2 linked regions of the Geminicoccus roseus DSM 18922 genome follow. The protein of the gene in region 2 interacts with the protein of the main gene of each other region in a pairwise test. Links are inferred from orthologs where the notes say so. Each region holds a gene or a part of one and is shown on either strand. Other genes may lie near its edges.

Region 1 (3,610 bases), 3.3 Mb from region 2 along the record:
GTGGAGCGGCGCCACGGCGCCCCGGCCGACACCCGGCTGGCTGTCCGCATTGGTGGCAGCCGATGAGAAACCTGCCGGCCCAGGACCTGGAAGCGCGGCTGCGCCAGCTCCTGCCGCTCCTCACCGTCCTGCTGGCGGCGCTGCTCGACCTGACGCCCCTCCCGGACGTGGGCCCGCAGGGCCAAGCGCCCGACCTGATGCTGGCTGCCGTGTTCTTCTGGTCGCTGCACCGCCCCGACCTCCTGCCCGCGCTGGGGCTGTTCCTGGTGGCGCTGGGCGCCGACCTGGTGGCCGGCAGCCTGATCGGCCTTGGCCCCGCCACGCTGCTGCTGGTGCGCGAGGCGGTGCTGCGCCAGCAGCGCCTGCTGCGGGCGGCCTCGCCCCTGGTGCGCTGGGCCGGTTTCGCCCTGTCGGCGGCGGGCGTGGCGCTGGCCGGCTGGCTGGTCGCCTCCGCCTATGCCCGGCACTGGCAGGCCGCCGAACCGGTCCTGGGCGACCTGATGCTCACCGTGCTGTTCTGGCCCCTGGTCGTGGTGGTGCTGATCCAGGTCCAGGGGATGCTGCCGAGAGCGCGTCATGCAGCAGGAGGCTGACCGGCTTCGCTGGTTCAAGCGCCGCTCCCTCCTCCTGGGGATGGGGACGGTCGGCCTGTTCGGCACGCTGGCCGGCCGGCTCTGGTACCTGCAGATGGAGCAGGGCCAGCGCTACCAGCTCCTGTCGGAATCCAACCGGGTCAGCGAGCGCCTGATCCTGCCGCCGCGCGGCCGGATCCTGGACCGGACCGGCCGGCCGCTCGCCGACAACGTCCCGACCTACCGGGTCCGGGTGGTGCGCGAGCTGACCCGGGACCTGCCGGGCACGCTGGAGAACCTGGCGCAGCTCGTGCCGGTGAGCCCGGAGCGGATCGCGGAGGTGGTCCGCCAGGCGCAGGCCCGGCCGCGCTTCGTGCCGGTGGTGGTGCGCGAGGACCTGTCCTGGGAGGAGGTGTCGGCGATCGCGGTGCGCGCGCCGGAACTGCCGGGGGTGATCCTGGATGCCGGCACCGTGCGCCGCTATCCCGAGGGCATCACCATTGCCCATGTGCTGGGCTATGTCGGCCCGGTCGCCGAGCCCGAGCTGAAGGACGACCGCGACCCGCTCCTGCAGCTGCCCGAGTTCCGGATCGGCAAGCAGGGGATCGAGCGCAGCTACGATCCGATCCTGCGCGGGTCGGCCGGGCGGTCGCGGGTCGAGGTCAACGCGGTCGGCCGCGAGATCCGCGCGCTCGACCGGGACGAGGGCACGCCCGGCCAGGATCTGGTCCTGTCGCTCGACCTGGACCTGCAGCGCTTCTGCATGAACCGGCTGGCTCCGGAGACCAGTGCCGCCGCCGCCCTGATCGACGTGCGGGACGGCGGCGTGCTGGCGCTGGGCTCGGTGCCGAGCTTCGACCCGACCCTGTTCCAGAACGGCATCTCGTCGCGCAACTGGGCGTCGCTCCGCGACGACGCGCTGGCGCCGATGGTCAACAAGGCCTTCAAGGGCGAGTACCCGCCGGGCTCGACCTTCAAGATGATGACCGCCCTGGCCGGGCTGGAGGCCGGGGTGATCGACCGGCACACCCGGATCCGCTGCACGGGCTCGATCCGCCTTGGCAACATCGAGTTCCATTGCTGGAAGAAGGGCGGCCATGGCGCGGTCGACCTGGTGCAGTCGCTGGAGCATTCCTGCGACGTCTACCATTACGACGTCGCGCGCCGGCTGGGCATCGACCGGCTGGCCGAGTACGCTGCCCGGTTCGGCCTGGGCGCCAGGACCGGCATCGACCTGCCCGGCGAGCGGCCGGGCGTGATGCCCACCGTCGCCTGGAAGCGCGCCAGGCTGGACCAGCCCTGGCACAAGGGCGAGACCCTGATCTCGGGGATCGGCCAGGGCTTCGTGCTGGCCACGCCCTTGCAGCTCGCGGTGATGACCGCGCGGCTGTGCAACGGCGGCTACCGGGTCTCCCCCTGGCTGGCGCGCGGCGGCGCGCAGCATGCCACCTGCTGCGGCGCCCCGCCGGAGCCGCTGGGCATCGCGAAAGAGCATCTGGATCTGGTGCTGACCGGCATGTACCGGGTGGTCAACAGCCCGTCCGGCACCGCCCGCGCCTCGGCGCTGCTCACGCCGGGCGTGCAGATGGCCGGCAAGACCGGCACCTCGCAGGTCCGCCGGATCAGCAAGGCCGACCGCCTGTCCGGCGCCTACAAGCGCAAGGACATTCCCTGGAAGCAGCGCGACCACGCCCTGTTCGTCGGCTATGCGCCCGTGGACGCACCCCGCTTCGCGGTGGCGGTGGTGGTCGAGCATGGCGGCGGCGGCTCGGCCGTGGCCGCCCCGATCGCCCGCGACATCCTGGACCGCGCCCTGCAGCAGGGCGTGGCAAGGCCGATGCCGCCGGCACCCGGCGAAGCGGCCTGAGGAGGTGCCGTGATGGAGACGCGGCTGAAGGCGCCGGACCTGTCCCTGCTCGACAAGGTCTGGTCGATCAACTGGCTCCTGGTGGCGCTGCTGGGAGTGATCGGGGCGATCGGCTGCGCGGTGCTCTATTCGGCGGCCGGCGGCGCGGCCGATCCCTGGGCATCGCGCCATGCGCTGCGGCTGGCGGTGGGCCTGGGCGTGATGCTGGCGCTGGCGCTGGTCGACGTGCGGTTCTGGTTCAGGATCGCCTACTGGGCGTTCGGGATCGGCGTGGCGCTGCTGGTGGCGGTCGACCTGACCGGCTTTGCCGCCAAGGGCGCGCAGCGCTGGATCGACCTCGGGCCGGTCCAGCTGCAGCCCTCCGAAATCATGAAGATCGCCCTGATCCTGGGCCTGGCGCGCTGGTTCCATGCCGCGTGGCTGGAGGACGTTCGCCGGCCCTTGTTCCTGGTGGTGCCGCTCCTGATGGTGGCCGCGCCGGTGGGGCTGGTGCTGCTCCAGCCGGATCTGGGCACCGCCATCACCCTGGTCTCGGTGGGCGGCACCCTGTTCTTCGCCGCCGGGGTGCGCTGGTGGAAGTTCGCCCTGGTGATCGCGCTGGCGCTGGGGACCCTGCCGGTCGGCTGGGGGATGATGCACGACTACCAGCGCCAGCGGGTGATAACCTTCCTGAACCCGGAACAGGACCCGCTGGGCTCGGGCTACCACATCATCCAGTCCAAAATCGCCCTTGGTTCCGGCGGCTTTTGGGGCAAGGGCTACCTGCACGGCTCGCAGGCGCAGCTGAACTACCTGCCGGAGAAGCATACCGACTTCGCCTTCACCACCTTGGCCGAGGAGACCGGGTTCGTCGGCGCCACCTCGACGCTCGCCCTGTTCCTGGCGGTGGTGCTGCTGGGCATCCATGCGGCGACCCGGGCGCGCAGCCAGTTCGCCCGCCTGGTGATCGTCGGGCTCAGCATGAACTTCACGGTCTACGTGGTGATCAACACCGCGATGGTGATGGGGCTGATCCCGGTGGTGGGCATCCCGTTGCCGCTGGTGAGCTATGGCGGCACCGCCATGCTCACCGTGCTCCTGGGCTTCGGCATTCTCCTGTCCGCCGACGTCCACCGCGAGACCGTCATCCAGCGCTTCCCCCGGCACTGACCGCATCCGCCGCCAGCCGGGA
Region 2 (4,166 bases):
AAGAACATCACCCTGGCGGTGGCCCGGGCGATCCGGGCCGAACTGGAGAAGTCCGGGCGCTACCGGGTGACCCTGACCCGGGACGGCGACCAGGCGGTGCCGCTGCGCCAGCGCCAGGCGATCGCCCGCGAGGCCGGCGGCGCCCTGTTCATCTCGATCCATGCCGACAGCCTCGGCAACAATTCGGAGATGCGCGGCGCCTCGGTCTACACCCTGTCCGACCGCGCCTCCGACCGCGAGGCGGCCACCCTCGCCCAGAAGGAGAACAAGGCCGACATCGTGTCCGGCCTGGACCTGACCGACCAGGACCCGATCGTCAGCGAGATCCTGATCGACCTGGCCCTGCGCGACGCCACCAACCGCTCGATCGGCTTTGCCGACTATCTGGTCCAGGAACTCGGCAAGGTGACCCGCCTGGTCAAGCGGACCCGCCGGTTCGCCGGCTTTGTCGTGCTGAAGTCGCCGGACACGCCGAGCGTGCTGCTGGAGCTGGGCTTTTTGTCCAACGCCAGCGACGAAAAGCTGCTCAAGGACCCGGCGCACCAGCGCAAGGTGGCCCGGGCGGTGCGCGACGCGCTGGATTCCTATTTCAAGGCCCGCCACGACTGAGCAGCCCTGCCCGCGTGCACGAAGGCGCGAGCGGAATTGAGCCGGCGGGGCGGATCGGCTAGTCTCCGCGCCGGTTTGGACCTCGTTCGACCGCTGCCGGCGTCCGCCAGGCACGGAAAGGCTAAGAACTTGACGTCGTTCCTGCGCGCGCTCGGCGTGCTGTTCAACCTGGTGCTGCTGGCGGTCCTGGTCGGTGTGGGGGTGCTGGGCTACGCATGGTGGCGCTACGGCCAGGATCTGCCGGACGTGCGCCAGCTGGCCACCTACGAGCCGCCCACCGTCACCCGGGTCCATGCCGGCGACGGCCGCCTGCTCGCCGAATTCGCCAAGGAACGCCGGGTCTGGATCCCGATCCACGCGATCCCGATCCGGATGCAGCAGGCCTTCGTCGCCGCCGAGGACCAGAATTTCTGGCACCATCACGGCATCGACCCGCAGGGCGTGGCCTCGGCGGTGATCGACAACCTGCGCCGGGTGGTCAACGACGAGCGGCCGCGCGGCGCCTCGACCATCACCCAGCAGGTCGCCAAGAACTTCCTCTTGACCAACGAGATGTCGCTGGATCGCAAGATCAAGGAAGCGATCCTGGCGATCCGGATGGAGCGGGTCCTGAGCAAGGAGCGGATCCTCGAGCTCTACCTGAACGAGATCTTCCTGGGGTATCGCGCCTATGGCATCGCCGCGGCGGCCCTGAATTATTTCGACAAGTCCCTGGACGACCTGACGCTCGGCGAGATCGCGTTCATCGCCGGCCTGCCCAAGGCGCCGTCGCGCTACGATCCGGCCCGCAACGCCGAGGTCGCCCGCGCCCGGCGCGACTACGTGATCGGCCGGATGCTCGATGACGGCTACATCACCGCCGAGGAGGCCGAGGCCGCACGGGCCGAGCCGTTCGTGCTGCGCGCCCGCGGCGGCCAGGCCGACGTCGCCAGCGCCGACTATTTCCTGGAGGAGGTCCGCCGCAAGCTGGTGGGCGAGCTGGGCGAGGCCGGCTTCTATGAGGGCGGCCTGTCGGTGCGCACCACCGTGCAGCCGGAGATCCAGCGGATCGCCGACCTGGCGCTGCGCCGCGGCCTGTCCACCTATGACCGGCGCACCGGCTGGCGCGGCCCGCTGGCCAGCCTGCCCGGCATCGGCCCGGACCAGCCCTGGCAGGAGGCGCTGGCGACGGTGGATCCCGGCATCGCCCTGCTGAACTGGCAGAAGGCAGTGGTGCTGGCGGCCGGCGCGGAGCGCGCCGAGATTGGCTTTGCCGACGGCGATACGGGCATGATCCAGGCCGCCGACCTGAAATGGGCGCGCCCTGCGGATGCCGAGGGCAAGCTCGGCCCGGAGCCGACCCGCGCCGACCAGGTGCTGGCCGCGGGCGATGTGATCCTGGTCGAGGACATCGCCGGGCCGGACGAAGCGCCGCGCTTCGCGCTGCGCCAGCGCCCGGCGCTCGAGGGCGCGGTGGTGGTGCTGGACCCCAACACCGGCCGGGTCCTGGCGATGACCGGCGGGTTCGACTTCCGGCAGAGCAGCTTCAACCGCGCCACCCAGGCTTGGCGCCAGCCGGGCTCCTCGTTCAAGCCGTTCGTCTATCTGGCGGCGCTGGAGAACGGCTATACCCCGGCATCGATCGTGCTGGACGCGCCGATCGTGGTCGACCAGGGGCCGGACCAGCCGAAATGGAAGCCGGAGAACTACAGCCAGCGCTTCTACGGCCCCTCCACCCTGCGCCTGGGCCTGGAGAAGTCGCGCAACCTGATGACGGTGCGCCTCGCCCAGGCGATCGGCATGGACGACGTGATCGACGTCGCCCACCGGTTCGGCATCGACCGCAACCTGCAGGGCTTCCTGGCCGGCTCGCTCGGCTCCAACGAGGTGACCCTGCTGGGGCTGACCTCGGCCTATGCCGAGCTGGTCAACGGCGGCAAGAAGCTCACCCCGGTGCTGATCGAGCGGATCCAGGACCGCTATGGCGACACGCTGATGCGCCGCGACGACCGCGCCTGCGAGGGCTGCGCGGTGGAATCCTATGACGGCGGGCTGCCGCCGCTTCTGCCGGACACCCGCCCGGCGGTGACCGACCCGCGCTACGCCTACCAGATGACCAACATGCTGGCCGGCGTGGTCGAGCGCGGCACCGCCTCCAGCGCCGCCAGGCTCGGCCGGCCGCTGGCCGGCAAGACCGGCACCTCCAACGACTTCAAGGACGCCTGGTTCGTGGGCTTCTCCCCCGACCTGGTGACCGGGGTATTCGTCGGCTACGACCAGCCCAAGAGCATGGGCGACCATGAGAGCGGCAGCACGCTGGCCTTGCCGATCTGGACCGAGATCATGGAGAAGGCGCTGGCCGACACGCCGCCCAACCCGTTCCGGGTGCCGCCCGGCGTGCAGCTGGTGCGGATCGACGCGGCCTCCGGCGCCCTGCCCGGCCCCAGCACCAAGGACGTGATCCTGGAGGCGTTTTTGCCGGGCACGGCGCCCACCAGCGAATATGCCAGCGGCGAGGTGGTGGGCGGCGAGACCGCCTTCTACGACCCGCCGGGCCAGGGCCGCCCGGCGGCGCCCGCCGTCCCGGCCACCCCGCCCGTCACCGGCGACGGCCTGTACTGACCCTACGTCTTTCCTTTCCCGGAGATTTCCATGCGCGCCGAAATCGCGAACCTCGCCGACGAGCTGAAAGAAGGTGTCACCCTGCTCCGGAGGCATCTTTGACTGGGATGAAGCCCTTATCCGCCTGGACGAGCTGAACGCGCTCTCCGAGGACCCGACCCTTTGGAACGATGCCGAGCGCGCGCAGAAGATCATGCGCGAGCGCAACGGCCTGGCGGCGCGGATCGACCAGGTCCGCGACATCGAGACCCGGCTGAACGATGGGGTGGAACTGGCCGAGCTGGCTGAGGCCGAGGACGACGAGGCCACCATCGCCGAGGTCCAGGCCGAGCTTGGCACCCTGCGCGACACGGTGCGCCGCCTGCAGCTGGAGGCCCTGCTCTCCGGCGAGGCCGACCGCAACAACGCCTTTGTCGAGCTCAACGCCGGGGCCGGCGGCACCGAGAGCCAGGACTGGGCCGAGATGCTCATGCGCATGTACACGCGCTGGGCCGAGCAGCACGGCTACAAGGTCAGCCTGATCCAGGAGACCGAGGGCGAGGAAGCCGGGATCAAGTCGGCGACCCTCAAGCTGGACGGCGAGAACGCTTATGGCTGGCTGAAGACCGAGGCCGGCGTGCACCGGCTGGTGCGGATCTCGCCCTATGACAGCCAGGCGCGCCGGCACACCAGCTTCGCCAGCGTCTGGGTCTATCCCGAGATCGACGATTCGATCGAGATCGACATCCAGGACAAGGACCTGCGGATCGACACCTACCGGGCGTCGGGGGCCGGCGGCCAGCACGTCAACCGGACCGAATCGGCGATCCGGATCACCCACATGCCCACCGGCATCGTGGTGAGCTGCCAGAGCGACCGCTCCCAGCACCGCAACCGCGACACCGCGTTCGGCATGCTGCGCGCGCGTCTCTACGAGCTGGAACTGCAAAAGCGCCGGGCCGCCGCGGATGCGACCG

Evidence for each region. Proteins that work in one complex are often made in the same cells at the same time.
Region 1: the proteins of GEMRO_RS0118255 (region 2) and mrdA interact in binary tests that used the Escherichia coli proteins (3 or more experiments, as listed by UniProt). The link is inferred for Geminicoccus roseus DSM 18922 from one-to-one orthologs.

What each region holds. Positions count from the first base shown.
Region 1 is NZ_KE386572.1:369,891-373,500, reverse strand. The notes cover bases 9-3,007. They hold mrdA (penicillin-binding protein 2), read left to right. Parts: upstream 9-576; coding sequence 577-2,439; downstream 2,440-3,007. Other genes in these bases: rodA (rod shape-determining protein RodA), read left to right, coding at 2,452-3,007; GEMRO_RS35615 (hypothetical protein), read left to right, coding at 63-593; mreC (rod shape-determining protein MreC), read left to right, coding at 9-66. In the rest of the region: more of mreC, read left to right, coding at 1-8; more of rodA, read left to right, coding at 3,008-3,588. UniProt on the Escherichia coli protein: Catalyzes cross-linking of the peptidoglycan cell wall. Responsible for the determination of the rod shape of the cell. Is probably required for lateral peptidoglycan synthesis and maintenance of the correct diameter during lateral and centripetal growth.
Region 2 is NZ_KE386572.1:3,657,628-3,661,793, reverse strand. The notes cover bases 422-3,474. They hold GEMRO_RS0118255 (penicillin-binding protein 1A), read left to right. Parts: upstream 422-738; coding sequence 739-3,210; downstream 3,211-3,474. Other genes in these bases: GEMRO_RS0118260 (N-acetylmuramoyl-L-alanine amidase family protein), read left to right, coding at 422-609. Also shown: more of GEMRO_RS0118260, read left to right, coding at 1-421. UniProt on the Escherichia coli protein: Cell wall formation. Synthesis of cross-linked peptidoglycan from the lipid intermediates.